DNA from 3 places in the Paenibacillus sp. G34 genome. Region 1 is predicted to be linked to each of the others. Evidence: riboswitches for the same ligand, from Rfam matches in the RefSeq annotation. Region 1 holds a riboswitch; each other region holds the start of a gene.
The links. Region 1 has a riboswitch for S-adenosylmethionine ahead of AC1VYS_RS23340 (methionine ABC transporter ATP-binding protein). Riboswitches for the same ligand answer to the same signal wherever they lie in the genome.
Positions count from the first base shown of each region.

Region 2: it holds a riboswitch for S-adenosylmethionine, as region 1 does, so the genes downstream of both, metA (homoserine O-acetyltransferase MetA) here and AC1VYS_RS23340 (methionine ABC transporter ATP-binding protein) in region 1, are expected to answer to the same signal.
Region 3: it holds a riboswitch for S-adenosylmethionine, as region 1 does, so the genes downstream of both, mmuP (S-methylmethionine permease) here and AC1VYS_RS23340 (methionine ABC transporter ATP-binding protein) in region 1, are expected to answer to the same signal.

Region 1 covers NZ_CM166469.1:5,148,528-5,158,841, reverse strand. The annotation lists gene AC1VYS_RS23380 (metal ABC transporter permease) at 1-313, shown strand, start outside; gene AC1VYS_RS23375 (Cof-type HAD-IIB family hydrolase) at 615-1,364, shown strand; gene AC1VYS_RS23370 (DUF456 domain-containing protein) at 1,419-1,859, shown strand; gene AC1VYS_RS23365 (putative polysaccharide biosynthesis protein) at 1,924-3,552, shown strand; gene AC1VYS_RS23360 (DUF2515 family protein) at 3,753-5,042, opposite strand; gene AC1VYS_RS23355 (thioredoxin family protein) at 5,186-5,530, shown strand; gene AC1VYS_RS23350 (COX15/CtaA family protein) at 6,449-7,387, shown strand; gene AC1VYS_RS23345 (Cthe_2314 family HEPN domain-containing protein) at 7,658-8,377, shown strand; SAM riboswitch class I at 8,551-8,689, shown strand; gene AC1VYS_RS23340 (methionine ABC transporter ATP-binding protein) at 8,811-9,845, shown strand; gene AC1VYS_RS23335 (methionine ABC transporter permease) at 9,845-10,314, shown strand, end outside.
Region 2 covers NZ_CM166469.1:1,978,996-1,989,309, reverse strand. The annotation lists gene AC1VYS_RS09145 (YitT family protein) at 64-969, shown strand; gene AC1VYS_RS09140 (zinc-binding alcohol dehydrogenase family protein) at 1,087-2,100, opposite strand; gene AC1VYS_RS09135 (aldo/keto reductase) at 2,100-3,071, opposite strand; gene mqnC (cyclic dehypoxanthinyl futalosine synthase) at 3,383-4,519, opposite strand; gene AC1VYS_RS09125 (trans-sulfuration enzyme family protein) at 4,731-5,912, opposite strand; gene AC1VYS_RS09120 (PLP-dependent transferase) at 5,909-7,093, opposite strand; gene metA (homoserine O-acetyltransferase MetA) at 7,118-8,035, opposite strand; SAM riboswitch class I at 8,162-8,286, opposite strand; gene AC1VYS_RS09110 (hypothetical protein) at 8,619-8,747, opposite strand; gene corA (magnesium/cobalt transporter CorA) at 8,746-9,681, shown strand; gene AC1VYS_RS09100 (HRDC domain-containing protein) at 9,794-10,314, opposite strand, start outside.
Region 3 covers NZ_CM166469.1:5,441,446-5,451,759, reverse strand. The annotation lists gene AC1VYS_RS24870 (spore germination protein) at 1-393, shown strand, start outside; gene AC1VYS_RS24865 (GerAB/ArcD/ProY family transporter) at 484-1,584, shown strand; gene AC1VYS_RS24860 (Ger(x)C family spore germination protein) at 1,581-2,783, shown strand; SAM riboswitch class I at 2,919-3,020, shown strand; gene mmuP (S-methylmethionine permease) at 3,113-4,507, shown strand; gene mmuM (homocysteine S-methyltransferase) at 4,504-5,505, shown strand; gene AC1VYS_RS24845 (ABC transporter permease) at 5,635-8,040, opposite strand; gene AC1VYS_RS24840 (ABC transporter ATP-binding protein) at 8,044-8,802, opposite strand; gene AC1VYS_RS24835 (HAMP domain-containing sensor histidine kinase) at 8,957-10,314, opposite strand, start outside.

The sequences.
Region 1 (10,314 bases):
CATGGGACTCGTGTCCATGACGTCTGTTGCTTCTTTTGAAAGTGTAGGCTCCATTCTTGTTGTAGGCATGTTGATTGTACCTGCGGCTGCAGCTTATCTGCTCACGGATCAGCTCGGCAAAATGATTCTGTACGCTGTACTGATCGGTGCAGCTTCCTCTGTTGGCGGTTACCTGATGGCTTACGCGATGGATGCTTCTATTGCAGGATGCATGGTGGCTGTAGCTGGTATTCTATTTGTACTCGCGCTGCTCCTGTCACCCAAACATGGAATTGTGCTGCGGTATGTCCGCCGTAAATATGCGGCACGGTGACCACTGGTAATAAGGATCATTCATGGCATATCATATTAGGGATGATTTGTACTTTTGAACTTGAACAAATCAGTCGATTAACCAGACCGCCTGCTCTGCTGGCGGTTTTTGGTATTTCCGATTTCTAATAATAAATGATATACAGCGTCAAAGATTCAAATACAGGTTACTTTGTTGCATATGCGTGATCTGTGGTAAAATGTCGTTAGCTGTGACGTCCGGGGCGTCTGCGATTTCGCGGATACCGGGCGATCTTGTTGTTTTATAGGAGAGAGAGAAATACTGGAGGAGGATTTACAGCATGAGTGAACTGAAATATAAACTGCTGGCCTTGGATATGGACGGCACGTTGCTGAATGATAATCATGAAATTACACAGGAGACGGCCAAGTGGATACAGATTGCTATTCGTCGCGGAGTGCATGTGTGCTTGTCTACGGGGAGAGCCGTATACCACGCTATGCCTTATGCAGTACAGCTCGGTCTGGAAACGCCAATGGTTACGGTCAACGGTAGCGAGGTTTGGAAAGCTCCACATGAGCTTCACCTGCGCCATCTGATGGACCCAGCTTTGATTCGCAAGATGCACGAGATCGGGGAGAAATATAACAGTTGGTACTGGGCATACTCCGTGGAAGAGCTGTTTAACCGGGATCGCTGGACGGATAACATTGAAGCATTAGAATGGCTGAAATTTGGATTCACTACCGAGGATGATGAGGTTCGTCATCAGATCATGATGGAGCTGCAGGAAATGGGCGGTTTGCAAATGACCAATTCCTCTCCTGTAAACATTGAAGTAAATCCGGAGAACGTATCCAAAGCTACCGGTGTAGCCGAAGTATGCCAGTTGCTGGGCATCAACATGTCCGAAGTGGTCGCTGTGGGCGACAGTCTGAACGATCTCGCTGTGATTGAAGCGGTTGGTTTGGGTGTTGCGATGGGCAATGCACAGAAGCAAGTGAAACAAGCGGCAGATTTGGTTATAGGAAGTAATAATGAGGATGGCATTGCCCATCTGATTCGCGAACATATTTTGAAGGGGGAGTAACCTTTGCTCGCAACCGTTGGCTGGATTTTAATTGTACTGCTGTTTGCAGTAGGTATGGCAGGTACGGTGTATCCGATCTTGCCGGGTGCAATCGCGATTTTCTTCGCGTTTCTGGTCTACGGCTGGTTCTTCAGCTTTGATCCGTTTGGGGTCTCGTTCTGGATTATTCAGATTCTGATCGTGGTGGTACTGTTTGTGGCGGATTATGTAGTGAGTGCTTGGGGTGTCAAAAAGTTCGGCGGTTCCAAGCTCTCGACAACGCTGAGTACCATTGGTGTAATCATTGGCCCGTTTGTGATTCCGGCTTTTGGACTTGTCCTGGGGCCGTTCATCGGTGCGTTTATCGGAGAGCTGATCGGGGGTTCCTCGCCTTCCAAAGCATCCAAAGTCGGATTTGGCTCTGTCGTCGGGCTGTTTACCAGCACGGTGATGAAAATTATTTTGCAACTCGTGATGATTGTTCTATTCATTATTTGGGTGGTTCGATTCGCCTAGATTGTCAGGTTAGCTAGCTTAGGGCCGGAGAGGTCCGGTGTGGGGGAAAGAAGGGGAATTCGTTTTGTCTAAGAAGGAAACATTTATCAAAGGTACGCTCATATTGGCTGCTGCCGCATTGATTGCAAGGGTACTCGGTCTGGTGCAGCGCGTGCCGCTGGAGCATATTCTCGGGGATATCGGTAACGCATCGTTCACAATCTCCAATACGGTGTATTTAATGCTGTTAACTGTCGCAACGGCGGGCATACCGAGTACGCTGAGTAAAATGGTTTCGGAACGCTACGCACTCGGACGTGCGGGTGAAGCGCAGCAGATATACCGTGCAGCCTTGATCTTCGCGGCCGTTGCCGGTGTGGTCATGTCTGTTTTGTTATGGTTTGCAGCACCATTCTATGCTACCCATATTTCCAAAGTACCGGAATCTGTAAGTGCGATTCGGGCATTGGCTCCGGCCTTGCTGCTTTTCCCGGCTATTGCGATGATGCGTGGTTATTTCCAGGGACGCGGTAATATGACGGCAGGCGGTATCTCGCAGATCGTAGAGCAGTTTGCGCGCGTAGGCGTAGCGATTGTTGTGGCCTATGTGATGTTGCAATGGAATTACGATGATCAGACGATTGCAGCCGGGGCATCCTTCGGTGGTGTGTTCGGTAGCATCGGTGCATTTGCGGTAATGCTGTACTTCACATTGAAGCTGCGCAAAAGTGATCATGCGGCACAGCTACATTATGAGCGAGCAGAGCAACTGCCGATGCGCGGTATTTACACGGATATTTTCAAGCTGTCGATTCCGATTGTTTTATCTTCGCTTGCTGTTCCGGCAATCAACTTTATTGACTCTTCTCTCGTCGTTCCCCTGCTTAGTGGACGAATCGGCCTGGAAGAAGCGACAGGCGTACTGGCGATTCTTGGGGCCAAAGCCCAGAGTATAGCTGGTATCCCGCCGATTCTGGCCATAGCGCTCAGTCAGTCACTTGTTCCTGTCATTTCTGCGGCTTTTGCCCGTAAAGATGAATTGCATCTGAAAAATCAGGTGACGCTGGCGCTGCGGATTTCCATCCTGACGGGAATGCCGATTGTGATTACCCTGTGTGCGGCGGCTTATTCGGTAAACGGTTTGCTGTTCACAACTCCGGATGGCACGCCGATTATTGCATTGCTTACGTTCGGCACCATTTTCCAGATTACAATGATGACAACGAACTCCATGCTCCTCGGGGTAGGTAAACCACGAATTACGATGATTAGCGTAGCTGCAGGAATTATCGTGAAGCTGATTGCGAGTCTTATCCTGGCGCCGATCTTTGGTATTTACGGGATCATTATTGCAACAGGATTATGTTTCTTGGTCATCACGTATTTGAATCTGCGTGTACTGCGCAAAATTGTGGATTTCTCAATTATGGGGGATCGCTGGGTTGGATTTATCATCACGGTACTTCTCGCAGCAGCTGTCGGCTTTGCGGCCAATTGGAGCGGAAACCAGATCTTTGGTGCGTTCTTGCCTGCACGGGTATCCTTCCTGTTAACCTGTATGGTCGTGGGTGTGCTGGTCGTTGTCGTATATCTCGTACTGATGGTGGTTCTTCGTGTGTTGCGTAAGGACGAGCTGGGGAGTTATCCGCGAATTCTGCAAAAAATTCTTCGTCCGCTTATGCGTCTGCAACGCGGCGCTGGACAACGGGGATAAATGTAGGTGAAAAAAGCGCGGTCTGCACTTATAGCAGACGGCGCTTTTTTATTGTTATTGCAAAAGAGGCTGGTTCACGTGACGGTGAACATTATCCTTACTTTGGCCTTACATAGCAGAATCTGCTCGATCTGCTTTAGTGACGTTAAGATCCTGTTAAAGCCGTATTCGGATACCGTTTTTTCTTTTTCTCCTGCCAATTAGTGAGTGATTGTCTGCACATCATGAGCGAGAGCTGTTTTTAACATGCCGTACCGATGCTCATGACTCATTTCAAACAGCCAAGGTCTGCGTGGCGCGGTCAGGTATCCAAGGCAATCGCTTGTCTCAAGCCAGTCATGTCTTGTAATCGGTTCATAAGGTGTGTCCCCCCAGACAGCGAGCAACTCAGGTGAGTAAAGACGCTGACCTTCCGGAAGCCATTCCTCATTCATTAAAACTTCCGTGTACAGATTATGATCTGCGGGGCCCTCGTGATGCTTGGTAAACAGGCCAGGCCAATATTCCGCCCGTGAGCCGCCGTGAGGAACGGTGCGTGCGAACTCCAACACTTGCTGGAGCACTTGCTCCACACCGAATAATAGGGCATACAGCCCTTTGCCGAACTGGATGCGTTCATTCAGTTTGCCAAAATGTTCAATGACCCGCCCGGCGAGGCCACCTCCTTGTCCAAGAGGGAAGACAATGTGGTTCAGTCCGGCCAGATTATGCAGATGAAAAGCAGGTTTGGAGAGCACTTCTTTCTGAAAATAAGGATGCTGCACCACTCGTGTCTCTATATAGTTCTGCTCATTAATAATTAATGCCACACTCAGTATGGAACTGCAGCGTTCCAGCCAGAAGCGCTCCCAGAACGGGGTCATAAATGCCGATACGTGAAAATGGGACAACAGATGGAAGCAGCTTCGGCCAAGCCGCCGACTGTGCATATACAGCTGCAACTGGGGGTACGCATCTTGGAAAATAAGAGCATTGCAACGCTCCAGCAGGCGATACATATGTTCACGATCCTCATGGTTTTGCAAATTATGCATCAGGTCGCTGTGCAGATCGGTCATATGATATCCGCCGTTGCGGGATACCATGTGCGCCAGCAGAGCCCAGTGCAGTTCGGGGTACTGTTCATAACATTCCAGATAAGCAGCCGTGCGGGTCACATTACTGCGATTCTGCTGTTGCGTTAATGTTTTGATTTCTTCGAGAATGATACAGTCCTCCTCACAAACCAGTGCACTTTGTGCCTGAATGTTGCGAGTGGTAGATGACCTGCCCGCTGTGGGTAGCAGCCGCTCAACCTCAGCCTGTAGAACAGCAGCAGTATCTGCGTTCCAGTTCAGGTCACGTGCAGGATGTCTGAGCTGGGAGGAAGCATGCCAGGCAGCCTGTTTACCGCGCCATACTTCCAGGGCTGCTCCGGGAATGGAGCGAATGATCTGCATAATGGAACCCTGGTGATGCGTTTCCGAAGAGTCGTTTCTGGTGGAAGTCATGAATGGAACATCCTTTCATGAAAAACTTTGTTTGATGAGCCAGAACTTGTGGTTATTCTAAGTATGCGCCGAACATTTGACTTCCAATCACCAATTTGCTTCACTTAGATGTAGATAAGGTACAGAAAGGGAGATGTTGACAAATGGAACAGATTACATCCAAACCGGAATTTGATGTGGCGATTCAATCTCCACGTTTGACGGTAGCCGTATTCAAGGCAGATTGGTGTGGGGACTGCAAGTACATCGATCCGTTTATGCCTGAGGTGGAAACCAAGTATTCACGTGATTTGACCTTGATTGAAGTGGATGTTGACCAAGTAGGCCCGGTAAGTCAGGAGCAAAATATTTTGGGTATTCCAAGTTTTGTAGCCTACACGGACGGACGGGAATTGGTGCGTTATGTGAATAAGCTGCGTAAGTCCAGAGAAGAGATTGAGCAGTTCTTGGATCGCGCTGTTGAGGTTTATAACACGATTCACAAGTAGATACGAAGCAATAAGGGTGAGCAAAGTAATGCAAAGCACAGCAGGAATGAAATATCCCAAGATAGGGAAGAATGTGAACTAAGTATGCAAACACAAGGCTGTCGGTTGAGCCACATTTGGCTTAAGACTGCCTTGTTTTTATTTTGCTTGAGGTGAGAAGAACTAGAGGCTACAGGTCGGATTCGGGAAATTTCTTTATCAATGATGCTGTGATATGTTACACACCAACTCACTCTTTTTCGCAGACATTGCACGGTAACTCATGCTCTAACGATCACCAGGAACGTTATTTGCTCGAATATAACTCATAAAAAAATCTAACGATCTCCACATACGCTATTTGGGACCAAAATGCGTATATGCAGCAATTGTTGCCGTGTTACTTAGAAATAAGCTCCATGGTGATCGTTAGGTTCGGAAAAGGGGCTATATTTTCAAAATAAGCTTTGTGGTGATCGTTAGAATCCGAAGTGGGGGGAGTTGATGATTGAAAACGATAAACGATAAACGATAAACGATAAACGATAAACGATAAACGATAAACGATAAACGATGAACAATGAACAATAAACATAAATAATAAATGCGGAGTTTTAGGCTACCGAGTTTGTTCATGGCTTACATAATAAGATTCGAGAATAATGACCCGCTGGTCAAATTTTTAATAGACGTTAACATTTTGTCACAAAGCGCGGCGTCAATGATGATTTTATCCGGTATAATGAATTTAGTTGTGAAATTAGTGTCAAAGTTAAAAACAAGCGGTTGTAATGAGCTCTTATGAATGCAAAGTTGTAAGGTAAGGCAATTACATCGTTTTAAAGTAACCAAAGAACACTAGCACCATTAATGAAATTAGCATGATTATCAAGCGAAGACTTTCTTCGCCATCTTAAACCAACAGCGGGTGAGAAAAAATTGAAGCACTTAACATTGTTTAAATGGTTAACTGTATTAACCTGTCTTGTCATGTTCCTGGCTACCTTTGGGGGCGGAATCGTGACCAAAACCGAATCCGGCCTTGGCTGTGGAACCGAATGGCCTTTGTGTAACGGAAAGCTTGTGCCAGCACATACTGTTGCCTCACTGATTGAATACTCCCACCGTGCCGTCAGTGCACTGGCAGGGCTGCTATCCATTGCTTCGTTTGTTGCTTTCTTACGATTTGGCAAACAGCGTCGTGATCTGCAATTGTTCTCGTTGCTAACTCTTATATTTGTGATCATTCAGGGAATCATGGGTGCATTTGCCGTTGTCTTCTCGCAGTCTTCAGCGGTTATGGCACTTCACTTTGGGTTCGCGCTCATTGCTTTCGCCAGCTCGTTGATGATGGCTCTAGGCATTCGGCAGGAGGCGAAACATGGCGGCTTGGAACGTCTGAATCAATATCCTCGCGTCAGCAAAGGATTCCGCAACCTGGTCTGGTTCTCAACGATCTATACGTATCTGGTCGTGTATACAGGGGCGTTCGTAAGCCATACGAATTCAGCCGGCGGTTGTTCCGGATTTCCGCTCTGTAATGGGCAGATTGTGCCTGAACTCTCTGGCGGGGTAGCTATTGCCTTTGCCCACCGCCTGGCAGCTGTGTCGCTCGTGATCGTAATTGCGATCTTAGGGCATTTTGCTTATCGCAAACATCCGGATAACCGTGAGATGCGGACACTCGGAGTGGTATCCGTCGTTTTAATTCTGTTGCAAGTGGTTATCGGTATGTTCATGATGTGGACGATTAATCAACCAGAAGTTTACATGTTTGTGGCGCTTGCACATATGTTGGATATCGCTGTACTCTTTGGTATCTTGACCTATATGAGCTTCCTCGTATACAAGCTACACCGCCCGGTGAACCGTTTCTAAACAGATTACGAACTTTGGTATTTACAAAGGAAGGTTAGTGCATTGTCCTGATGCTGCGCTGGGCCTTATTGGAAAGTCCACCATCCGGTGATGTAGATCATTGGAGAGGTGGACTTTTGTTTGATGTGAGAGGTAGCAGGGCAACCTAAATCAAGTTGTTATGATTAAAGGCGTAGATGTTAGAACGTTGCTAAAACTTCAGCTTCTTCAGCTGTTTAACAGTTGTGATAATATATATTTGCCGTCATCAGTGGAAAGAGGAGGCCATCTATGCTGCGTACTTTATTAGGGGAAAAGCCACGAGTGAATCAGGGAAAATTGAAAGAGGCTATGGATACCATGGCGTTTACCCTGGATTCTTTTGAGAAACAGATGTATGTCGACCATGATCCGAATCATGATTATCGGAAGTTATATATATGGACACAGGGACTTATTTCCTCGTTGGATGAACTGGAGCAGAGTTATTTTGCAGCCGCATATTTCCGTAGAAAAGTAGTTGCTGGTTCAACGGGAGATATGAGTTCTGCTGAGAAGGCGGAGTATGCGCGGTATGTTTATTTCTACAAAGATGCATTTATTCGGTGCTTCGCTATTTTGGACAAACTGGGTACGGTTTTAAATGAAATTTTCCAATTAAATACATCTAAAACGAAAGTACATTTCTCCTATTATACCGTACTAAGGCAATTTGATTATTATCGGGACCATCATGAACTCGCACAGCAATTAATTAAAATCAAGGAAGCTTATAGGGAACCGATGAGCAAACTTCGCAAGCGGCGGAATATGGAGATCCATTATATGAATTCAGAAATGCAGGATGATCTGTGGCAGTTACATCAGACGATGCGTGGAAAAGTAAAGCTGGAGGATCTGGATCAGCATCTTCTGGAGATGCAGCAGGGTGTGGATATGGTCTGTGAAACGCTGCATATGGCTTATCGATACATCAATCGAATCTGGCGTAAACAGATTGCGAAACGTTAAGTATATCCATGCATTTGAAATAATACCATTTGACAAATCGGAATACTTTGGATTATACTGAGTTCCAGATCGAATCTTACATGGATTCATGTCTACAATAAAGCATTTGATGTAGTTTGGTCATTATATATGACGAACTACATGAACCTATATAATCCTACAACTGTATATTTCTCTTATCGAGAGTGGCGGAGGGACAGGCCCGATGAAGCCCGGCAACCGATCAACGATGATGGCACGAATGTTCTCATTGTTGATGTTAGGTGCTAATTCCTACAGAATCATGTTGCACATGATTTTGGCAGATGAGAAGGTCATTTCACGTGAAGAGCCATCTTTGTATCTGCAAAGGGCTCTTTTTTTGCGTAGAACGGGGAGTTTTCTCTTCCTTCGGGTAAAGATATATGTAGGTGATGGGGAAGGAGCAGTACTAGTGATTGAATTGGTTGGATTAACCAAAACATATGGCAGACGTACCAAGGCAACGACGGCGTTGTCACACCTTGATCTGAAGATTCAGAAGGGTGAGATTTTCGGCGTGATTGGTCACTCAGGTGCAGGGAAAAGTACATTGATCCGATGTATTAATTTGCTTGAGCGCCCGACAGAAGGTGAGGTCTGGGTTGATGGCATTAACCTGACCGAACTTAGCAAAAGTGAACTACAGCAGCAACGACGAAAGATCGGTATGATATTTCAGCATTTCAATTTGTTGTCTTCTGCAACGGTATACGACAATGTGGCTTTCCCGTTAAAACTGGTCAACACACCTAAGGATGCGATTGATCGCAAGGTGAAGGAAATGCTCGCTCTGGTTGGATTGGAGCAGCACAGCAGTAAATATCCGGCTCAGTTGTCCGGTGGACAGAAACAACGGGTAGGGATAGCGAGAGCTCTGGCAAGTGATCCGAGTGTACTTCTTTGTGATGAGGCAACTTCGGCACTTGATCCGCAAACAACCAATTCCATTCTGAAGCTATTGCTGGATATTAATGAAAAGTATAATCTGACCATTGTGCTGATTACCCACGAGATGCATGTCATTCAGAACATCTGCGACCGGGTAGCAGTTATCCATCAAGGTGGTATTGTGGAGCAAGGGCCAGTGACGGAGGTATTCATGAAACCGCAACATGCGATCACGCGGGATTTTGTCTCACGTGACAGCGAGGGTGGACTGGCACTGGAGGAGACGGTTATGGCGAATGCCGAAACAGAACTGCCAGCAGGAATATCCTCCAAGTTAGTGAAGGTTTCATTTCTTGGAGATAAAACCTATGAGGCGATTCTGTCGAGAACGGTTCGCAAAACAGGTGTGGATTTCGCTATTCTGCAAGGTACAATCTCTACAATCAAGCAGGTTCCTTATGGTCAACTGACGGTGCGTTTTGAAGGTGACTCCGTTGCGATCGAGCAAACCTTGTCAGAACTAACCGCAGAAGGACTTGATGTGGAGGTGCTCCGATAATGGATTTTTCCAAAGTACGCTGGGAAGAGGTCGGTACGGCCTCCATTGAAACATTGCAAATTCTTGCCGTATCCGGTTTGTTTACTGTTCTCTTGGGTTTGCCGCTTGGTGTCATTCTGTTTATGACAGGCCGCTCGGCTTCACCTAGTTCAAAACTAACCTACATCATATTATCTATTATTGTTAATATTTTACGTTCGGTACCTTTCATCATACTAATTGTTGCTCTTATTCCGTTTACACGTACGCTTGTGGGGACAGCTACAGGTGTGCTTGGTGTCATTCCACCGCTTGTGATCTCGGCTGCTCCGTATTTTGCACGTCTTGTTGAAAATACATTGCGTGAAGTGGATCGGGGTGTGATTGAAGCAGCTCAGGCAATGGGAGCATCCACAGGACAGATTGTTAGAAGGGTTTTGTTACCTGAAGCTTTACCGGGCTTGCTTGCCGGGATTACGATTACCATCGT
Region 2 (10,314 bases), 3.2 Mb from region 1:
GCCGAACTTTCTGTGAAGAACCCAGGGAGAATGGCTCGAAGCCGCACTGAAGGAGGATGACCTGTGAAAACACCTCTGATATCGGCTAATCCGGTGCCACGCGCTGCTAAGAGAAGCGTATCGCCATCCCGCTCCTGGTTGAATCTGTTTCTGGTCATCATTGGCGGAATATTGGCCTCCGTGGGACTTGAATTGTTTCTACACCCCAATAAAATTATTATTGGCGGCATAACGGGAATCTCTTCCCTTTTTGCACACTGGACTGAGCTTCGAATCGGCTTATTCTTGTTCTTATTCAATGTTCCGTTTATCTTTGTATCCTACAAGATTGTGAAGAAAAAGTTTGTACTGGTTACTGTTCTGGGTTTGGTTGTCTTTTCGATCGGTGCCATCGTGCTACATCCCATGCCGCCGCTCGTCGAGCACCCTTTGGCTGCTGCCATGTTTGGCGGGTTATGCCTGGGGCTCGGGATCGGGCTAGTTGTTCGGTATGGAGGGACACTGGATACGCTGGAAATCGGTGATCCGTCCTCCCGACCACCTGAACGTGTTTTTAGCGGGAAACGGATGCTTATCGAAAAAATAATCATGCTGCTTAACTTGATCATTCTCACAGCTGCTGGTGTTGTTTTCGGCTGGGATCAGGCCATGTATTCTGTCATCGCTTATCTGATTGCCTATGAAATGGTGTACCTTGCATTCAGGGGGTTCTCCCCCAAACGCAAAATATGCATTCTGACTACACAGAGCACTCAAGTTGAAAAAGCTGTACGCAATCGCCTGCGCAGGGAACCAGGGAGGTTCGACCCTAAAATGGAGACTTCTCCAGTTGCCGGGGCGGAAGGCTGGATCGGACAGATTCCCGGAACCCTTTATTACGAAGTTCACTTCCTGGAAATGATCTGGTTAAAGTCTATTGTTCGGCATATTGACCCTCATGCAGGTATTGTATCGAATCCAGAAAAATAAAATAACTAGCTCAACAAATACAAAACGCTCTCATCCCCGATGAGCAGATGGATTGGATTCCATCTGTCCATCGCCGCGGAAGAGAGCGTTTCTTCAATTAACCCTTACATTATGAAATTATAATTCTACGATGGCTTTAACCACTTGTGATTCTGGTAACAACCATTTGTCCATTGCATTTGGCAGTTCATCAAATGGCGCTCGATGTGTGATGTAACCGTCCATACTTAATTTTTTGTCACGCAATGTCGACAACACCTGTTCAAAATCTTCACGCGTTGCATTCCGGCTGCCCAGCATACTCATCTCACGCTTGTGAAATTCCGGATCATGGAACGTAATATCCGCCTTCACCAGCCCAACAAAAATCAGCTGTCCCCCGTGCGCCACATACGGAAGAGCCCCATTCATGGAATGCACATTACCTGTCGCATCAAATACAGCCGTAGCATAATCACCACCAGTGATATCGGATACTCGCTGCAAAGCCTGTTCGTCCGCCTGCACAGTCTCATCTACCCCAGCCCACGTTTTGCTCAATTCCAGCCTGTCCAGATTGCGATCCACCGCAATGACATATGCGCCTGCTTCTTTGGCAAAAGCCATTACCCCAAGTCCTATGGGTCCGGCTCCAATAACAACGACCCGCTCCCCTGGTTGAAGTGCAGCTCTACGCACGGCATGAGCCCCAATGCTAAGCGGCTCAACCATAGCTGTCTCGTCCAGTGATAATCCCTCTGCTTTCAGCAGATGAGAGACAGGTACGGTGATCCGTTCTCTCATACCTCCGTCCACATGTACGCCCATAACCTGCATGGATGCACAGCAGTTTGTCTTACCTGAACGACAAGCTATACAGTGCCCGCAATGCAGATAAGGAATAATGCTTACCTGATCCCCTGGCTGTAAACCAGCCTCATTTGGGCCAATCTCTTCAATGATGCCTGCAAGTTCATGACCAAGTACTCGAGGATACGTAAAAAACGGCTGATTGCCTTTGTACGCGTGCAGATCCGTACCGCAAATACCAATCCGCTGAATAGCAACCAAGGCTTCACCTTCAGCTCTTTCGGGCTGTGGGAGTTCCTTAAGCACCAGGCGATCAATTTCTTCACATACGATAGCTCTCATCATTGTTCCCCCTCAGATGCATTCTTCGTAATATTGCTCTGCATGTTATATTCCGCTAGTCCGCTTGCCCATGTTTCATTGTTTAATGGAGCCAGAATACGGAGTACCTCTTCTAGAAGCTGCTCATCTATAGGCTCTTCAACCCAGGCCGCGTTGTTGACAATGTTTTGCTGGCTCGCACTACTTACGAGAGTAGTTGGAATTTGTTCATTTGCTGTGGAAAATTGAACAGCCAGCTTCGCAATATTACTGCCTTGCTCCTCACAGAAACGAGCAGCTTTCAAGCAAAGCTCCTTCACTCGGTCACCTGCTGGATGCCAGTCCGGCGTCCCGCGTGTACTTAACAGTCCCATCGAGAGCGGGGAAGCGTTTACAAGTCCAACCCCTTTTTCCTCCAGCAATGGCAAGAGCGATACCAACGACGTATCATTTAAAGCATAATGGCAGTAGGAGATAATCGCATCCGCATCCAGCTGTGGTAGTATTTTTTCAAACAAAGGCAGCGGCAATCCACAGATTCCGGCATAACGGATCACACCCTGCTCTTTCAGTTCTAACAGCGTCGGAAAAGCTTCCTCAATGATAATTTCAGGAGCCACGAACTCAATATCATGCAAAAATAAAATATCAAGATAGTCCGTATGCAGCCTAGTCATACTCTCTTGTACACTATCCAGAATACGCTTGCGTGAAAAATCAAACTCGTTTTCCCCATAACGTCCGGCTTTGGTAGATAACGTATAAGAACTGCGCGGCAAACTTCGGATCGCTTCACCCAGTACTGTTTCCGCCTTGGTTAATCCGTAATAAGGCGAAACGTCTATATAATTCATGCCTGCATCTATGGCCGCATGAACGGTGCGAATGCCTTCGTCTCGGTCAATATCACGAAACACAGATCCCAGCGAGGATGCGCCGAAACTTAAAACAGGTACGTCTATTGCTGTCTTTCCAAGTTTTCTTGTTTTCATCGATTCGTTCCTCCCAGCAGGTTTGACTACACAAACTGTCCCTTCATTGTATCAGTTAAAAATCAATATAACATATCGTTAAATGCGTAATATATACTGTTTGATGATCTCTGTTCCTTGGTAAAACCACAACAAACTACTTACTACGGTTGACACCGTAACAAGATAACGTGTACCTGTACTGTATACGCACGACAAAAAGGGACAAAACAGGTTTGACCTGCTTTATCCCTAATGCTGCGGAACGAGTTACTATTCATTTCACGTGATGGTATTCGAATACAAACTCATAATAGCTATAAATGTAAATATTAGTTCTGCATGACGAAATCTTTAGGCACAATACCTTCCTCATCAAACATACGCAAAATATCATAACGGGTATTACGCTGTGCCGGAATGTAACCGGACTCCCGAATCAGACGAAGGATAGATTCAATATTTACTTTGTACGTTGCTCCCGCAGAGGATACAACGTTCTCTTCAATCATCGTGCTACCGAAGTCATTACAACCGAATTCGAGCGATTTCTTGCCAATTTCAGGTCCCATCGTAACCCAGGAAGATTGAATGTTCTTGATGTTATCCAGAACCAGACGACTGATCGCTACCGTTTTCAGGTATTCCTCTGGTGTTTGACGCTCCAGCTTAAGGTTTGTATTGTCCGGCTGGAATGTCCAAGGAATAAAGGCAAGGAAGCCTTCAGAATCGTACTTATTCGCAATACACTCATCCTGTGCTTCACGTACACGCATGAGATGCAGCGCACGTTCTTCCATGGATTCACCTAGACCTATAACCATCGTAGCCGTTGTATTCATACCGATCCGGTGAGCGGTCTGCATTACATCCATCCAGTCGCGCCATGAGCCTTTCAGACGGCTAATTTTGCGGCGTGTACGGTCATCAAGAATCTCTGCTCCACCACCAGGCAAGGAATCCAGTCCAGCCTCATGAATGGCACGTACTACCTCTTCTAGCGTAAGACCATCGGATACTTCAACCATTTTCATAATCTCAGCTGGCGAGAAGGAGTGCATCGTAATATTCGGGAAACGCTCCTTGATCGCTTTCAACAAGTCCGTATAATAACTGAAAGGCAGATTGGGGTTCGTTCCACCCTGCATCAGAATCTCGGTTCCGTTGACATCTTCTGTTTCCTTAATTTTCTGGAAAATCACTTCATCGGGCAGCACATAGCCCTCTTCTGACCCAGGTCTGCGGTAAAAAGCACAAAAACGGCAGTATACGTCGCACACATTCGTGTAGTTGACGTTACGCCCAATGACAAATGTTCTGTATGGTTCAGGGTGCATACGTTTCATAACCACATTGGCAGCTGCCCCGATTTTGTCCACTTCATCTGATTCAAATAACTGAATCGTGTCTTCCAAGTCTAAACGTTCGCCCCGAAGGGCTTTATCTAAGATACGGTCTACCGTACTCATCGTAAAAAAGCCTCCCTCGTAAAGAGAAAATAATACGACGATCACTCCCGGCTTGTTAAAAAAGCAAGTCCTGGCTGCAACATCGCATTTCTGTACTCCACATATCGTAACACAGGTTACATGTGAAAAAAAGCACCTTATGAAAAGGTGCTTAAAAAATGAGTTAAAATTTTGACATATAAAATCATTTATAATCCATTCAAACTTCAACTTATAAAGTGGACTGAAGTGCTTGCTCCAGGTCGGCAATCAGATCATCAATGTCTTCAAGCCCAACGGAGAAACGAAGTAGACCATCGGTAATCCCGCGCTCATATCGAACCTCAGCAGGCATAGCCGCATGAGACATCATCGTAGGGTACGAAAGAATACTTTCAACTGCTCCCAAACTTACAGCAACAATCGGCAGTTTCACCTGATTCAAAACAGCTTTTGCACGATCACCTGAACCTACGTCAAACGATACGACTGCTCCGTAGCCAGTAGACTGGCGCTCATGCGCTTCACGACCCGGATGATCCGCAAGTCCAGGGTAATACACAGCCGTTATATCCTGACGCTCGTTGAGCCAAGCAGCCAGCTTGGCTGTACTCTGTTCACTGTGAGCCATACGTGCACCAAGTGTCTTCATACCGCGCATCAGAAGCCAGGATTCCTGGGCTCCCAGAACCGTTCCAAGCCCATTTTGCAGCTGTTTCAGCTGTCTACCCAGTTCATCTGTACGCGCAACAGCAAGACCAGCCAGTACATCGCTATGACCGCCGAGAAACTTCGTAGCACTATGTACAACGATATCGACGCCAAGCTCAATCGGACGCTGATAGTACGGTGTCATAAATGTGTTATCCAAAATCGTAATCAGATCATGCTGCTTGGACCAGGACGTCACAGCGGCAATATCCGTAATCTTCAAGGTCGGGTTGGAAGGTGTCTCCATATACACAGCCTTGGTGTTAGGTTTAAGTGCTGCTTTGACTTGTTCTATGTCTGTCATGTCCACAAAAGTAGTCTCAATCTGCATCCGGCTTAGTATAGTCGTCAGCAGACGATACGTCCCCCCGTAAACATCCTCCGTTACAATCACGTGATCCCCTGCGGAGAACATCATGAACACACTGGATATTGCCGACATTCCTGACGAATACGCAAATCCGCGTACCCCGCCTTCAAGAAGCGCAATGTAATCTTCAAGTGCCTGACGGGTAGGGTTACCTGAACGGCTGTAATCATGTTGCGGTGGATTGAAGATATCAAAGTGATGGAAAGTGGACGCCTGATAAATCGGCACGCTGGAAGCACCTGTTGTTTTATCAATCTCGTCCCCAAAATGAAGCAGCTTGGTATCAAACTTCAGTTCGGGTGAATTGGGCTTATTGTTGTTGGTTTCGCTCATGAAGTTACGCCCCCTTCAACTTCCTGTTGTGCTGCCAGTAGTGCATGATTCAGATCGGCGATCAAATCTTCCGCATGTTCGATGCCTACCGAGAACCGAAGCAAACGATCGTCCACTCCAACCGCGTCACGAATCTCAAGTGGAATATCCGCGTGAGTTTGCACTGCTGGATACGTCATGAGTGATTCTACCCCTCCGAGGCTTTCAGCAAATGCAATTAACTCGATATGGCGCAGCAAGGGCTCTACATATCGTGCATCCCTCACTTTGAAAGAGAAAATGCCTGTATTCCCGGAGGATTGCTTCTGCTGGATCTCATATCCAGGATGATCGGACAACCCTGGATGAAATACTTCGGCAACCGCTGGATGTTCCAACAAGAATTTTGCAATGGTGAGTGCATTATACTCATGACGTTCCATCCGTAGAGCCAGCGTTTTCATGCCTTTCATTAATTGGTATGAATCACTCGGCGATAACACGGCTCCAATGGAGTTATGCAGGAATGCCATCTCTGCGGACAATTCTTCACCTTTGGTAATAATTAATCCAGCGAGCACATCATTATGTCCACCCAAATATTTGGTCGCACTATGAATGATGATATCGGCTCCAAGTTCAATCGGACGCTGGAAGAAAGGCGTTAGAAGCGTATTATCCACAATGGTCAACAGGTTGTGCGTTTTTGCCCAGGAAGCAACGGCGCCCACATCCGTAATCATCATGAGTGGATTCGTTGGTGTCTCGATGAATACGGCTTTTGTATTCGGCTGACGGATGTTCTCGAGTGCGGCAAGATCATTTGTATCCACATAACTTGCCGTCACACCGAACCGGGACAAAATCCGTTCTAGCAGACGATAAGTACCGCCGTACAGGTCAAGAGAAACAATCAGGTGATCCCCTTGACTGAACAAAGCAAAGATCGTTTGCAATGCCGCCATACCTGAACTACAGGCAAAACCAGCATCTCCGGACTCAAGTGCCGCTGCTGCTTCTTCAAGCACTTTGCGTGTTGGATTCGTCGTACGGATGTAATCAAACCCCGTGCTTTGTCCCAGCTTCGGGTGACGAAACGCAGTGGATTGATAGATCGGAAAGTTAACAGCACCTGTTACCGGTTCATTGATGGACCCAATTTGAGCTAGACGGCTTTCCATTTTCAACTTGTTATCTTCCATTACTGCATCCTCCTGTAATCTCGATTAGATTTGCGGGCCAATATCGTAAGGTGTTTCCTGATACACATAGTAATTGAGCCAGTTAGAGAATAATAAGTTAGCGTGTGCACGCCATGTTGCCGGTGGGATACGGGATGGATCATCTTTAGGATAGTAATACTTTGGTAGCGCGATATCCAATCCCTTGGCAACATCACGATCATATTCCCACTTTAATGAAAATGGATCATACTCGGCATGTCCTGTAGCAAAAATTTGCTTTCCATCTTTGGTTGCAACCAGGAATACGCCAGCTTCTTCCGATTCAGCCAGGATCTCCAGCTTATCGTTTTTCTCAATATCCTCCCGTCTTACCTCCGTATGACGGGAGTGTGGAACGTTGAAAACTTCATCAAATCCGCGGAGCAAAGGAACATGAGGTTTGTTGATTGTATGTGGGAATACGCCAAAACACTTTTCATCCAGTGGAACTTTGGGTACATCAAAATGGTGGTATAAACCTGCCTGTGAGGCCCAACATATATGCATTGTCGAGGTTACATTGGTTTTGGTCCATTCAAAGATTTCCTGAATCTCTTCCCAATAGTTCACATCCTCAAAATCCATTTGTTCCACCGGTGCACCCGTAATGATCATGCCGTCAAAACGGCGGTGCTGGATCTCATCAAATGTTTTGTAAAACAGGTCTAAATATTCTTGTGACGTGTTCTTGGATGTGTGAGATTTGGGATGCACCAGCACAACATCAACTTGAATGGGTGTGTTACCCACCAGACGCAGCAATTGTGTTTCGGTCGTTTCCTTCGTAGGCATCAGATTGAGTATGGCTATACGAAGCGGTCGAATATCCTGCTTGTACGCAGATGATTCGTCCATAACGAAAATATTCTCCCCTTCAAGCACTTCTTTTGCTGGCAGTGTATCCGGAATTTTAATTGGCATAGTGAATCGACTCCTCCTTTTTCATAGATCGCATTGGGTGCGAAAATCATGTTCTGAGAAGCTCTGCATATGACAAAGACCTCTCTCGGATTCCGAGAAAGGTCATATGTAAACAGATATGCGCCTCTCTCATCTCTCAGTTACAACAGCACCACAGGGGTGCTTGGTCGCTGCAAGAATTAGCACCGTGCGTTATATCGCCGGTTGCCGGGTTTCATCGGGCTGGTCCCTCCACCTACTCTTGATAAGATTTCGCTGTATTCAATTATAATTCAAATATATTAACTTTTACTTTAAAACATTACCGCCCTCACGTCAAGAACCAGTTGTTTGATTTGGGTCTACACTCGGAACCGTTCATCCTCTGTTGTCATACACTGCCTCAGAGCGCGAAATAGACACATTTTTGCGCTTGAAAGCACTCTGGACCAGCGGTATACTATACAAGTGTTTATAAACCCTTATGTGAGAGGTGACATATTAAATGGATGGCGACCCGAGGCCCAACTGGCAGTCGAATTCCGAACAACTGCATAGAGAATTGACATCAGCATGTCGGCAACGGGACGTTTCTTCCGTTTGATTATAGATTGATGAACGCAGTACAGCCCTGATTACCAGGCTCCGCTGCCGACCGGCTGATCTGTTCTTTTGCGCCCATATTAATGATGAAATCCGCCAAGACGGCGGGTGCAGAAGGAGTAGATAACATGAAAATCCGGTTGGTTAACAATGGTGTATTTATCCCGGTGGATGACATCCAGCAAGCGCTGACTCCACCAGCGGAAGGATTTTACTGGATTGATGCGGACGTGGATGATCTGGCTGTACTTCAGCCGCTCTTTTCCATGCATGATCTGGCTGTGGAGGACTGCTTGAGTGATGAGGAGCAGCGTCCGAAGATTGAAATTTATGAGAACCATTATTTTATCGTGATTAATAGCATTCGTTTTGATGATGAAGAGATTTTCCTGCGAGCAGTCAATCTCTTTCTCGGCAGACATTTTATCATCACGGTTACCAAACAAAAGATCAGCGAATTGCGTACATTGAAGCCCATCCTATGGGAACAGGAAATCAGCAGTCCTGATCGACTGCTTTATCTGCTGGTAGACTTGATCGTAGACAACTACTTTACCGTTGGAGATCGAATCGAAGCGCGAATTGAGAAGCTTGAGGAAGACATTCTGATGCATACCAAAAAGTCACATCTGAATGAAATTATTGGTCTGCGAAGCGAAATTCTGTGGCTTAAAAAGGTGCTGGGTCCTCAAAAAGAGGTCATCAACACACTCAACAAAAAAGATTTGCGTCTCATTGATGATCAGTTGCAGAAATACTTCAGTGATATCTATGAGAACGCCGTAAAAATATCGGAAACGTTTGAAACATACCGCGACCTAATGGGCAACTTGCGAGAAGCCTATCAGTCCAGTATTGCAAACCGAGCCAATGAGATCATGAGGGTGTTTACCGCTATTACTACGGTGTTCATGCCGTTGACCGTAATTACCGGAATATACGGAATGAACTTTGATAACATGCCTGAATTGCACTGGAAATATAGTTATTATGCGGTTATTGGTTTGATGGTCACACTAGGTTTAACCATGTTTTTCATTTTCCGCAAAAAAGATTGGATCTGAAACGACTATTACATGCGCAATATCATACCATTACACGAATGAATAAGACGAAGCGGTCCTTCTCGGGACGACTTCGTCTTTTTGATATCCATTGTTTTTGAACGCTTTTTAACTAACCTGCATTGCGCTCCGTTTCGGCATGCCTGCGGAAACGAATGCGAATCATACGTAACCGCTCGTACACTTGCTCCAAACTTCCTCCTTCAGGACGCTCTCCTCCATAAACTTTATGTAACACAGGCTTTAGAAACATATCTCCCAACTCTTCATAGGCGTTCCACACTGCCTCTTGTTCAGTCTCAGGCATGACGGCCAGCTCTACATCCAGCAAAGAATCCGTGTCATACCCCTCCAGATCGAGTGTTTCCAGCAGTTCGATTAATTCACGCCGGGATAATCCCGACCGAGCCACAATCGTTTCCAAGGTCTGTCCTGCCTTCATTCCTTCCAGCACATGTTTACGCGTGATGAATTTATCCAGTTCCTGCTTGTATTTCTGCTCTTTCTGCTTGTATAACCAGCTTTCGTACTCTTCTTCTTTCAACACTGTATACACCCAGTCTAACGGAAAAGATCTCAATCGTTCGACCCCACTCGTCATTTCCAGCCATTCCAGCCCATATTCCGTTGCTT
Region 3 (10,314 bases), 290 kb from region 1:
ATCGGACCTGCGATGGGAATCGTTGGGGGTCTGATCATCGGGCAGGCAGCAGTACAGGCAGGTATTATAAGCCAATTTCTAGTTATTGTTGTAGCGGTCACAGCGATTTCGTCCTTCACTATTCCCGTGTATAGTGCGGGATTGACGCTCCGTTTGCTCCGTTTTGCTGCCATGTTTAGTGCTGCTGTAATGGGATTATATGGCGTGGTTATGTTCTTCTTGCTGATGTGTACACATCTGGCTCGATTATCGAGTTTCGGAGTGCCTTATATTGCGCCAGCTGTTCCATATCATTTGAGCGATTGGAAGGATTTTGTCATCCGTGCTCCGCTTAATATGATGAGAAAACGTCCTTCCATGATGAATCCGACCGATGAAGATCGGAAGAAATAATGAAGTTCGAGGTGGATTTTCGTGCAAAGCAGTTTTGTGCAGTCCAGTTTAGCCTCGTACAATCCACAGATGGTCTGGAGGTGTTATGTAATGAATGACTCCCAATTCAAAATTACTACCACGCAAGCCGTGGTCATCATTGTCAATTACATGCTTGGTGCAGGCATATTGACTCTGCCTCGGACAACCAGTAAAGCTGTCGGAACACCTGACGTATGGATTTCTATCCTTCTCTCCGGGTTGATTATCACGGGTGTGGGAATTATACTGGTGACCTTGTGCCGTCGATTCCCGGAAAAAACGGTTTTTCAATTCACCAGGGAGATTACGGGACGGTGGATTGCTTACATACTGGGCTTTGCCAACATTCTTTATTTTATGGTGATTGCTGCCTTCGAAATCCGGGTGATGGCTGACGTTACCGGAATGTATCTGCTCGAACGTACCCCTACTTGGGCCATTGTGATGGTATTTATGTGGATTGGAATCTATCTGATCTCTGGCGGACTTCCAGTCATCGTGCGTGTGTTTGAGATCATTTTGCCGATTACCTTGGTCATATTTGTGATGGAAATTTTGCTTAGTAATCAGTTGTTCGAGATCGGTAATCTCAGACCTGTACTTGGAGAAGGGATTTTACCTGTGATCAAAGGGTTGAAGCCTTCCTTGCTATCATACACAGGTTATGAAGTGATGCTGGTCATTACAGCCTATATGCAAAATCCAAAAAAAAGCAATAAGGCCATGACTTGGGGTCTTGGCATATCTACATCGATTTATTTGATCACGGTCGTTATGGTCGTTGGCAGTTTATCGCTCGATGGAATTAAAACGAGAACCTGGCCAACGCTCGATCTGGTTCGAAGTTTTGAGATTCAGGGTTTGATCTTTGAACGCTTCGAATCGTTATTGCTCGTCATCTGGATTTTGCAGATTTTCTCTACGTTTGCGATCACCCATTACTGCGCTTCTGTGGGGATTCGTGATCTGTTTAAGGCTAAAAAGATGCGGATGATTATGTACTCTCTTCTACCTTTTATCTATTTGGCAGCCATGATTCCCAAAAATGTATATGAAACATTCGCATTAGGTGACATGCTGGGTAATGTATCTGTCGTGTTGTTTGCCATTATGCCTCTGATACTGCTGCTGCTGAGCATTATTCGTAAAAAAGGAGGTAAACACGCATGATTTCACTCCGGTTGTGGCTACGTATGATCTGTGTATTACTGATTTTTAGTCTTATCTCGGGATGCTGGAGCAGCCGGGAAATAGAAGATTTGAGTCTGTATGTGGGTCTCGGCATCGATGTTGGTCAGGAAACAAATTTCGAGAAAAAAATATCAGCCCAAGGAGGGCATTATCCCAAAGAAGAAATTGTGACAGCAACTGTTCAGATTGCCCCAGGGAAATCGAGTGGTCAGCAGAGCGATGAAGGAGGTTCACCTTCTTCCGGAAAATCATCATACTCCAATGAACAACTTACCGGGGATTCGTTGCTTCAAATATTTCGTCAGTTTGCCTTGCGCCGAGATCGTCCGCTCATTGGACATCATCTCAAAGTGATCGTCATTTCCAAAGATATTGCTAAAAAGTATGGATTGAAACAGCTGCTTGATTTTGTGTTGCGGGATAATGATATTCGCCCCAATTGCCTTGTGTTAATCAGCCATCACCGTGCGCTGGATGTACTCACTTCTAGAGATCCTTCCCGGATTCCGGCCTTTTATCTTACGGGAATCACAAATAACTCGTATATATCCAATAAGATAATGGAGCCGGTTTCGCTTGCCAAACTGGATGCAGAGATGCAGTCTGGCTCCAGCTTTTTGCTTCAAAATGTGTTGAATGCAGATGGCGAGGATAAATTTTCAGGGGGCAGCATCTTTAAAGCCAAAACAACGAAATTTATCGGGGAGCTTAGCCAAACCGACCTGGAAGCATTATCTTGGATTAAGCCTAAGGAACATGGCGGTGTCATCAAAACATACAGCAAGGAAGGCTTCACGGTTCTCTATGAGATTAAGAAAAAGACCACAAAAATCATTCCGAAGGTAGTTCGAGGGGACATCTCATTTCACGTCAAGGCAGAGTCAGAAGGTTGGCTAATGGAGGATTGGCGAGCCCCCGAAAAAGAAGAGAAGGGAGCCTATCTGAAGGAACTGGAGAAGGATTTTGCTAAAATCGTAGATCAACAGATTGATCAAATGCTCTATAAAATCCAGCATACGTATAAAGCTGACGTTGCCGGTTTTCGGGATAGCCTCCGAATCCATTATCCTAAAACGTGGAAAAAGGTAAAAGATAACTGGGATGAAGTGTTTGCAACAGTACCTATTACGTATGAGATTAAAACAAGTGTTGTAAATCCGGGATCTTCCACAGAGTAGCCTAATACTCTCCACGGGAATGCTTAATGTGTTAACCCCGACACCAAGGGTCGATGGCTCTGCTTGGAGCAGACATATTGTTTATTTAAATGTTGACACATTAGGCAGCAGTCGATATAGTTATACAAAATCATTTTCTTATCCAGAGAGGTGGAGGGACTGGCCCTTAGAAACCTCAGCAACAGATCTGAAGGATACTGTGCTAATTCCAGCGGGTGAAAGCCTGATAGATAGGAGCGTTTGTTTTTATTTGTCAGTTACGGCGCACTCTTCAGGAAAGAGTGGGTCTTTTTTGTTTGTTCTGGATGAAGAAGCAAGGAGCAGGTTATATGGAGAACAGCAACGAAAAGGGTCAATTTCAGCGAAAAATGCAAACGAGGCATGTCGTTATGCTCTCTCTTGGCGGCGTCATTGGAACTGGACTGTTCCTTAGCTCAGGGTATACCATTCAACAAGCCGGACCACTAGGTACGATTCTATCCTATCTGATTGGCGCTTTGGTGGTGTACCTGGTGATGCTCTGTCTTGGTGAGCTGTCTGTGCATATGCCGGAGACAGGTGCATTTCATAGTTATGCGGCTAAATACATTGGACCCGCTACAGGATACACAGTGGCCTGGCTGTACTGGCTTACTTGGACTGTAGCACTTGGATCGGAATTTACAGCAGCGGGACTGCTTATGCAGCGCTGGTTTCCGTCTGTGAACGTCTGGATCTGGAGTGCGCTGTTTGCGCTGATGATTTTCCTGTTTAATGCGTTCACGGTAAAACTGTTTGCAGAATCGGAGTTCTGGTTCTCTTTGGTGAAGGTGATGACGATCGTCATCTTTATCATTCTTGGCGGCGCCGCCATGTTTGGTATTATTCCGATGGCAAATGCTGAACCGGCTCCGTTCTTTTCCAACATTACTGCGTCCGGGTGGTTTCCTTACGGAGCGACTGCGATCCTCATGACGATGCTGGCAGTCAATTTTGCCTTTTCAGGCACGGAGCTGATTGGTATTGCCGCAGGGGAAACGGAAAATCCGGAAAAAACGATTCCGAAGGCCATTCACACCACGCTGTGGCGTTTAATTATTTTCTTTATTGGCACGATCGTTATTCTGTCCGCTTTGCTGCCAATGTCAGATGCAAGTGTGCTGGAGAGTCCGTTCGTTGCTGTCATGGAGCGGGTCGGTGTTCCGTATGCAGCCGACATCATGAACTTTGTTATTTTAACGGCAATTCTGTCTGCTGCGAATTCGGGGCTATATGCTTCATCACGGATGCTCTGGTCACTGGCGGATAAAAAGACGATCTCTCCATGGTTTGCCCGCCTGACGAAACGCGGAGTACCATTCAATGCGCTTGTGCTCAGCATGGCTGGTGGTGCACTGGCTTTATTGTCCAGCATCATTGCACCGGGAACTGTCTATATCACGCTCGTTTCGATCTCAGGTCTTGCTGTGGTAGCGGTATGGATGAGCATCAGCGTGTCTCAATACATGTTCCGTAGGCAGTATCTGCGGGAAGGACATGACGTGAAAGATCTGGTTTACCGAACGCCATTATATCCAATCGTACCTATCGTTTCATTTGTATTGTGCCTGGCATCCTGCATCGGTATCGCTTTTGACCCAACGCAGCGGATTGCACTATACTGTGGTATTCCATTTATTATCTTATGTTATATCGCGTATTATTGGACAGATCGGACGAAGAAGAAAAGAGGGATGACTTCATGACTAAACGTGAGGAAACAAATAATATCCATGTGATTCAACATATTTTGGAGGAGTATCCGGTCATGATTCTGGACGGTGCACTGGCGACGGAGCTTGAGCAGCATGGCTGTGATCTGGATGATCCGCTCTGGTCTGCACGAGTGTTGCTGGAGAACCCGGATGTTATCGTGAACGTGCATGCTGATTATTTTCGTGCAGGGGCAGATTGCGCAATCACCTCCAGTTATCAGGCAACGGTGGAGGGCTTCCGCAAGCGTGGCATTGGAGAAGAGGCTGCACTGGATCTGATTCGCAAAACGGTAGAGCTGGCTGCAAAGGCCAGAGATGACGTGTGGGCAGAAGTGCAGGGAGCCACAGTAGCTGAAGGTTCAACAGGACAGCTTGGCGAGAAGTTGCGTCGTCCGCGACCTGTCGTTGCTGGCTCTGTCGGCCCATACGGTGCCTATCTGGCAGATGGTTCGGAATATGTGGGACATTACGGCGTGTCCGATGAGACACTTGCTGCATTTCACCGACCTCGCATGGCTGCGTTGATTGAAGCAGGAGCTGACATACTCGCATTCGAGACGATTCCTTCGTTGCAAGAGGCTCGTGTTCTTGTGGAATTGCTTAAGGAGTTTCCGAATACTCATGCGTGGCTTTCTTTTTCATTAAAAGATGGGACAAGCATCAGCGAGGGAACGTCGCTTCAGGTATGCGCACAGACCTTTGGCTCTGAATCGCAGATTGCGGCAATCGGCCTGAACTGCGCTCCAATGGAAGTGGTCACGGAAGCCATCGGTATTCTTCGCCAAGGTAGCGATAAACCAGTTATCGTCTACCCGAATTCAGGCGAGATTTACGATGCCGAGACCAAAACATGGAGCGGGCAAGGCTCTTGTGGCAGCATGAAGGATGCATCGGAACAATGGGTTGCTGCTGGTGCGCAGATTATTGGCGGATGCTGCCGGACAACACCGTATCAAATTAGCGAGCTGGCGAAGAAGTGGCGTGGTTAGTAGCCCAAATTTTATAGAAAAAATTGAATAAGAACATAAAAATGTATCTAAACATAAAAAACTTAGATAATCTCCAAGAGCCCTTACCTTTTTATATATAGGTAAGGGCTCTTTTAGATTCCTTTTAGGTTATTCAATAACTAACATACGTGGTGATGCCTTGCGAATTTCCTGAGATGCCAGCCAGCATCCAATTGCTGCTGCCAATATACTCAAACAGACGAATAACAGGATGCCCCATCCATTCAGAACCAAGGGAAGGTGTACGATCCCATATCCCGAGAGAACTTGTTCAAGTAACCGGGGAAGAAGATAGACGCCCGCAATAATGCCAAACATTGAACCTATCAGGGATAGCGATGCGACTCCAAGTGTAAGCGAGGAACGAATACTGCCGGATGTCATACCTATTGATTTGTAGATGCCATACGTCTTGTTCTCTTTGCGAATGCTGATCCGGCAGGTACTGAAGATGATCATAAAGGTAACCATGATGAACAGTAGACCAATCAGAGCCATGGGATATATAAGAATGTTTAATGCTTCTTCGAAAACGGAATCCAGCAATGTTTTTTGCGTGACGATGGAAGCAGAGTCTCTGAACCGCTCATTCAGTTGGGCTGCAATTATCCCTGCCTGTGATGGGTCGTTGATATTAATAAAGGCAGCATCTACGTCACTGTAACTTGGATTTACGCTTTTAACCGCTTGAACGGTGATTCTCCCGGATACTGACATGTTTGCAATCGCTTGATAGATACCCGAAATGATGAATGTGCGCTTCTCTCCTTCAACGTAAAGATCGATAAGGTCTCCCAAATCCTTGTTTAACATTTTGGCAACACTGACCCCGATTGAAATTTCATTCTCGCGTTCAGGGTTATTTCCTTTTAACGTCTCGAACCCGGAGTCCTTATAGCTCCCATCCAATACACCTAAATAAAGACTGATCGACGGACGGGTTGTATGGTTTTCCAAAACTTCGGAGGGAATCACGCCGGTAAGGTTTCCCTGCCAGCCCACATTTTTGATGCGGTGATCTTCTTCCAGTACACGTTGAAGTGCTGCTTTTGGAAATGTCGTTTTGTCTACGACCACAGCGGCAATGTTGGCATTGTCATACCCCCATTGGGCTGCTGTCTGATGGATGCCGATAATACTGGTTAGAACAGTATATCCGAAGACGAGCACGGAAGCGGCCACCGACGTCAGCAGTATCATTAAGACAGAGCTTTTGCCATTTTTGATCAAACTGCGTATGCCGATGACCCAAGAAACAGGCAGCTTTCCAAATGAAGCCATATGTGCTAGCGGTGAATCCATTCGTCGCACCATGCGTACATTGTCGTTCTCCGACATACCGTAACGAATGGCCTGAACAGGCTGGATCATGCGAGCTTTTCTGGCGTATAACACGACAAATGCAATAACCAAGACGAGTAACAGCAGCCCTACAACAATAGCAGCTCCAATGCCCTCAATGGCAAGATCCCCCTGGTCAGTCCGCAGGGACGATACGGAGATGTTGATGATGAATTTGGAGACGAATACGCTAAGTACCACTCCGGGAAGAACGGCGATGATGGACAACAGAGCATATTGAATAACGTAGGTAGCAATGGTTGCTCGGGAGGTCAGCCCAAGCGACTTGAGGATACCTATCGTTTTGTAGTTGGCCAGAATGGCATCGGATATGGTGAAGCCAATCGTAATGAGTGCAATCATCATCATGACGGCCCCTAAGAATATCATAATGAAACCGATGATCTGGTTGATGATTAGATAGAAGGATGAGATACTTTCGAATTCCATTTTGGTTTCCAGAAAAGGAGAACCTGTCTCGCTTGTATAACGGTCCCAGTAGCTGGAGCTCGTACTGTAGTCATCAAAATGTATGCCTATCATGTGATGTTCTTTACCTGCAAGCGTGGTGAAATCATGTTGATAATCGCCAGGGTTCATCCAGATTCTTGCCGTATTGCTGAACGGTGCTCCGTAAGGAACATCCACAACAATCGCTGATACGGTGAGACTTAGCCTAGAAGGTCCCGTTCTGAATTGAACGACATCACCGACAGTAATGTTATAACTGTAGGCCATCGAAGTAGGAATCCACACATTTCCTTGTGCGGGAGACGGGCTTTCTTTACCGGCTGCAAATACGAGTTGATCTACATTCCATGGAGGTGGAGGGGTGTTCATCATGTACAAGTAAATGTTAGAGATATCCACATTATCTAAGGTTATGCCTGACAAAGTACGGTAAGTAAGCAAAGGCGAGACCTGAACACCTTTCTGAGCGGCCCACCAGTCATACACCGTTAGGGGATCATTTAGATTTTTTTCCAATGTCAACATCTGATGCGATCCGTTCGTTTGGCTATGCATTTCCTTGAACTGATAACCTGTGTTCGCCAAAATGATGACGGAAGTGCACACCAGAAGGGTGGAAAGTAAAATAAGCAGGGTATTAAACAGGTTTTGGATTTTATTTTGAGTGAGATAAGAAAAGCTCAGCTTCAGGATGGCAGCCATAAATTACTCCTTCCCCGATACAAAAGCGAAGACAATGGACTCCCGCTCCGGAATTTGATGCTCGTGATATTTGTCGAATTCCAGAATACCGCCGATTTTACCATCCTGGATCAAGATCAGACGATCAGCCCGGCATGCGGCTTGGATGTCATGGGTTACCATCACGACGGACTGTCCTTCCCGGTTCATATCTGTCAGGATGTCGAGCACCGCTTTTCCATGTTCGAAGTTTAAACTTCCGGTAGGCTCGTCAGCGAACAGGATATCCGGTGAGTTGATTAGTGCACGGGCAATCGCAGCCCGTTGTTGCTGACCCCCAGAGGTCTGGGAGGGCAGGCGGTTGTGTTGTTCATGAATATCCATGTCGCGCATAAGTTGATTCGCCCGCGCTTGAACCTCACTTTTTTTATTTCTGGCGATGTACCCGGGAAGAGCGATGTTTTCGTGAATAGAAAGGTCGGGAACAAGGTTGATGCTTTGATAGATGTACCCGATTCGACGTGTGCGGAATGCAGACAATTCTCGTTCGTTATAGGTATCAATACGTTGATTCTGAAAATAAACCTCGCCAGCAGTGACCTGGTCCAGTCCGCTCAGTAAATATAACAGTGTAGATTTCCCTGAACCGGAATTGCCCATGATCACAGTGAAATCCCCTTCATAGATATCGAGATTCACATTACGAATCGCATGGTACTGTTCGCTCCCGGTCTGGTAGGTTTTACACAGGTTTTGGGCACGAATGATGGATGTTTTGTTCAAGCAGATTCACTCCCCGTTGCAGTATATCGTTCATCATAAAGGGAAGATGTTGAGAAACCCTTATCCAAATATAAATAAAGTATTACAAACCTAGGACAGATAGCTCAGAGTAAACAAGGCATTTATGAACACTGAGACTCTATAATTCGTCACCTCAACATAAGGGCAGACTGAACTGAAAGAGAGTTTCTTTACCATTTTTGCTGGAAAAATGAATCTGTCCTCCATGCGCTTCAATGATGCTTTTGCAGATAGAAAGGCCAAGTCCTGTTCCTTCCTGGATAAGGGGAGAGTAGGAAGCAGAGGAAGTAGAGGAAGAGCCACCTCTAAAATATCGTTCAAATACAAAGGGCATGTCCTGAGTCTGGATACCTCGCCCCGAATCAGTGATGGTCAGTTTGAATTGTCCCGAATGGACCTCAGCATGAATGCGGATAAAATCACCGGGAGCAGTATGTTTAAGTGCGTTAGATATCAGATTGGAGATGACCTGTTCTATGCGTACCGGATCAATCCGAATAAGTACGTCAGGGATAGGGCTAGGCTGTTCGTAGGTCAATCCGTGGGATTGAACGATATGTGCAATGGGTCTCAGCATATTTTCGAAGACGGAGCGACTGTATCGTTCTTGCGGCTCAACCGAGATCTGCCCAAGCTCATGTAATGCGTGAACAAGCAAATCCTCTACTAGCCGGGCTGTTTTGTCTGTATGGATTTGCATAATATCCAAATATTCTTTGAGAGTGTCTTCATCTTCGCATACTCCTTGGGAGATCGCATCTATGTACGCTTTTATCGTCGTAATGGGTGTCTTGAGATCATGAGAGATATTAGTGATGAGCTCTTTCTGAGCTTTTTCCTGCCTCATGCGCTGTGTGCTCAGATGCATAAGTTCCATCCGCATCAAGTCCAGCATAGCGTAGAGGTCACCTATTTCGTCTGTGTGTTGGTATTGAATTTTCTCGTCGTATTTGCCTTTAAGAATCGATTCAGCGTGATGTTTCAGCTGGTTGACCGGGGTTAACATCTGTCTCTTGATCCGGCGAACGATGGTGTATAGAAGAAACATGAGCATTAGGGAAAGTATGATTACTGTAACCATTAGGAATATGGGAACAGGAGACTTCTTCTGAGCAAACACCAGAGATTGGGGGACGGTGAAAATGATATTTCCAACCTGAGGACCATTTGGCTTTGGGCTTCCCATAACGGGAAAAGCAATGTCCAATGATTCATTGCCATCCGCAAGCTGTAACACATCTGCGAGATTATAATGCAATGCGGATCTCAGATTAACCAATGATCCTTCGGAGGACGGTAAAGAGGACAGTTGGATTAGACCATCCAGTCCGACATAGGAAAAAGGAATATTTTCTTTGCTTGCTGCTGCACGGATTCGCTCTTGAACAATAGGGTCTGCAAGACGATGATGATTTTGCTCCAGTTCAAGCAGCACCGGATTAACCTTCAGGCGTACCTGATTAATCATCGGTACAGATTCACTGGAAGAAT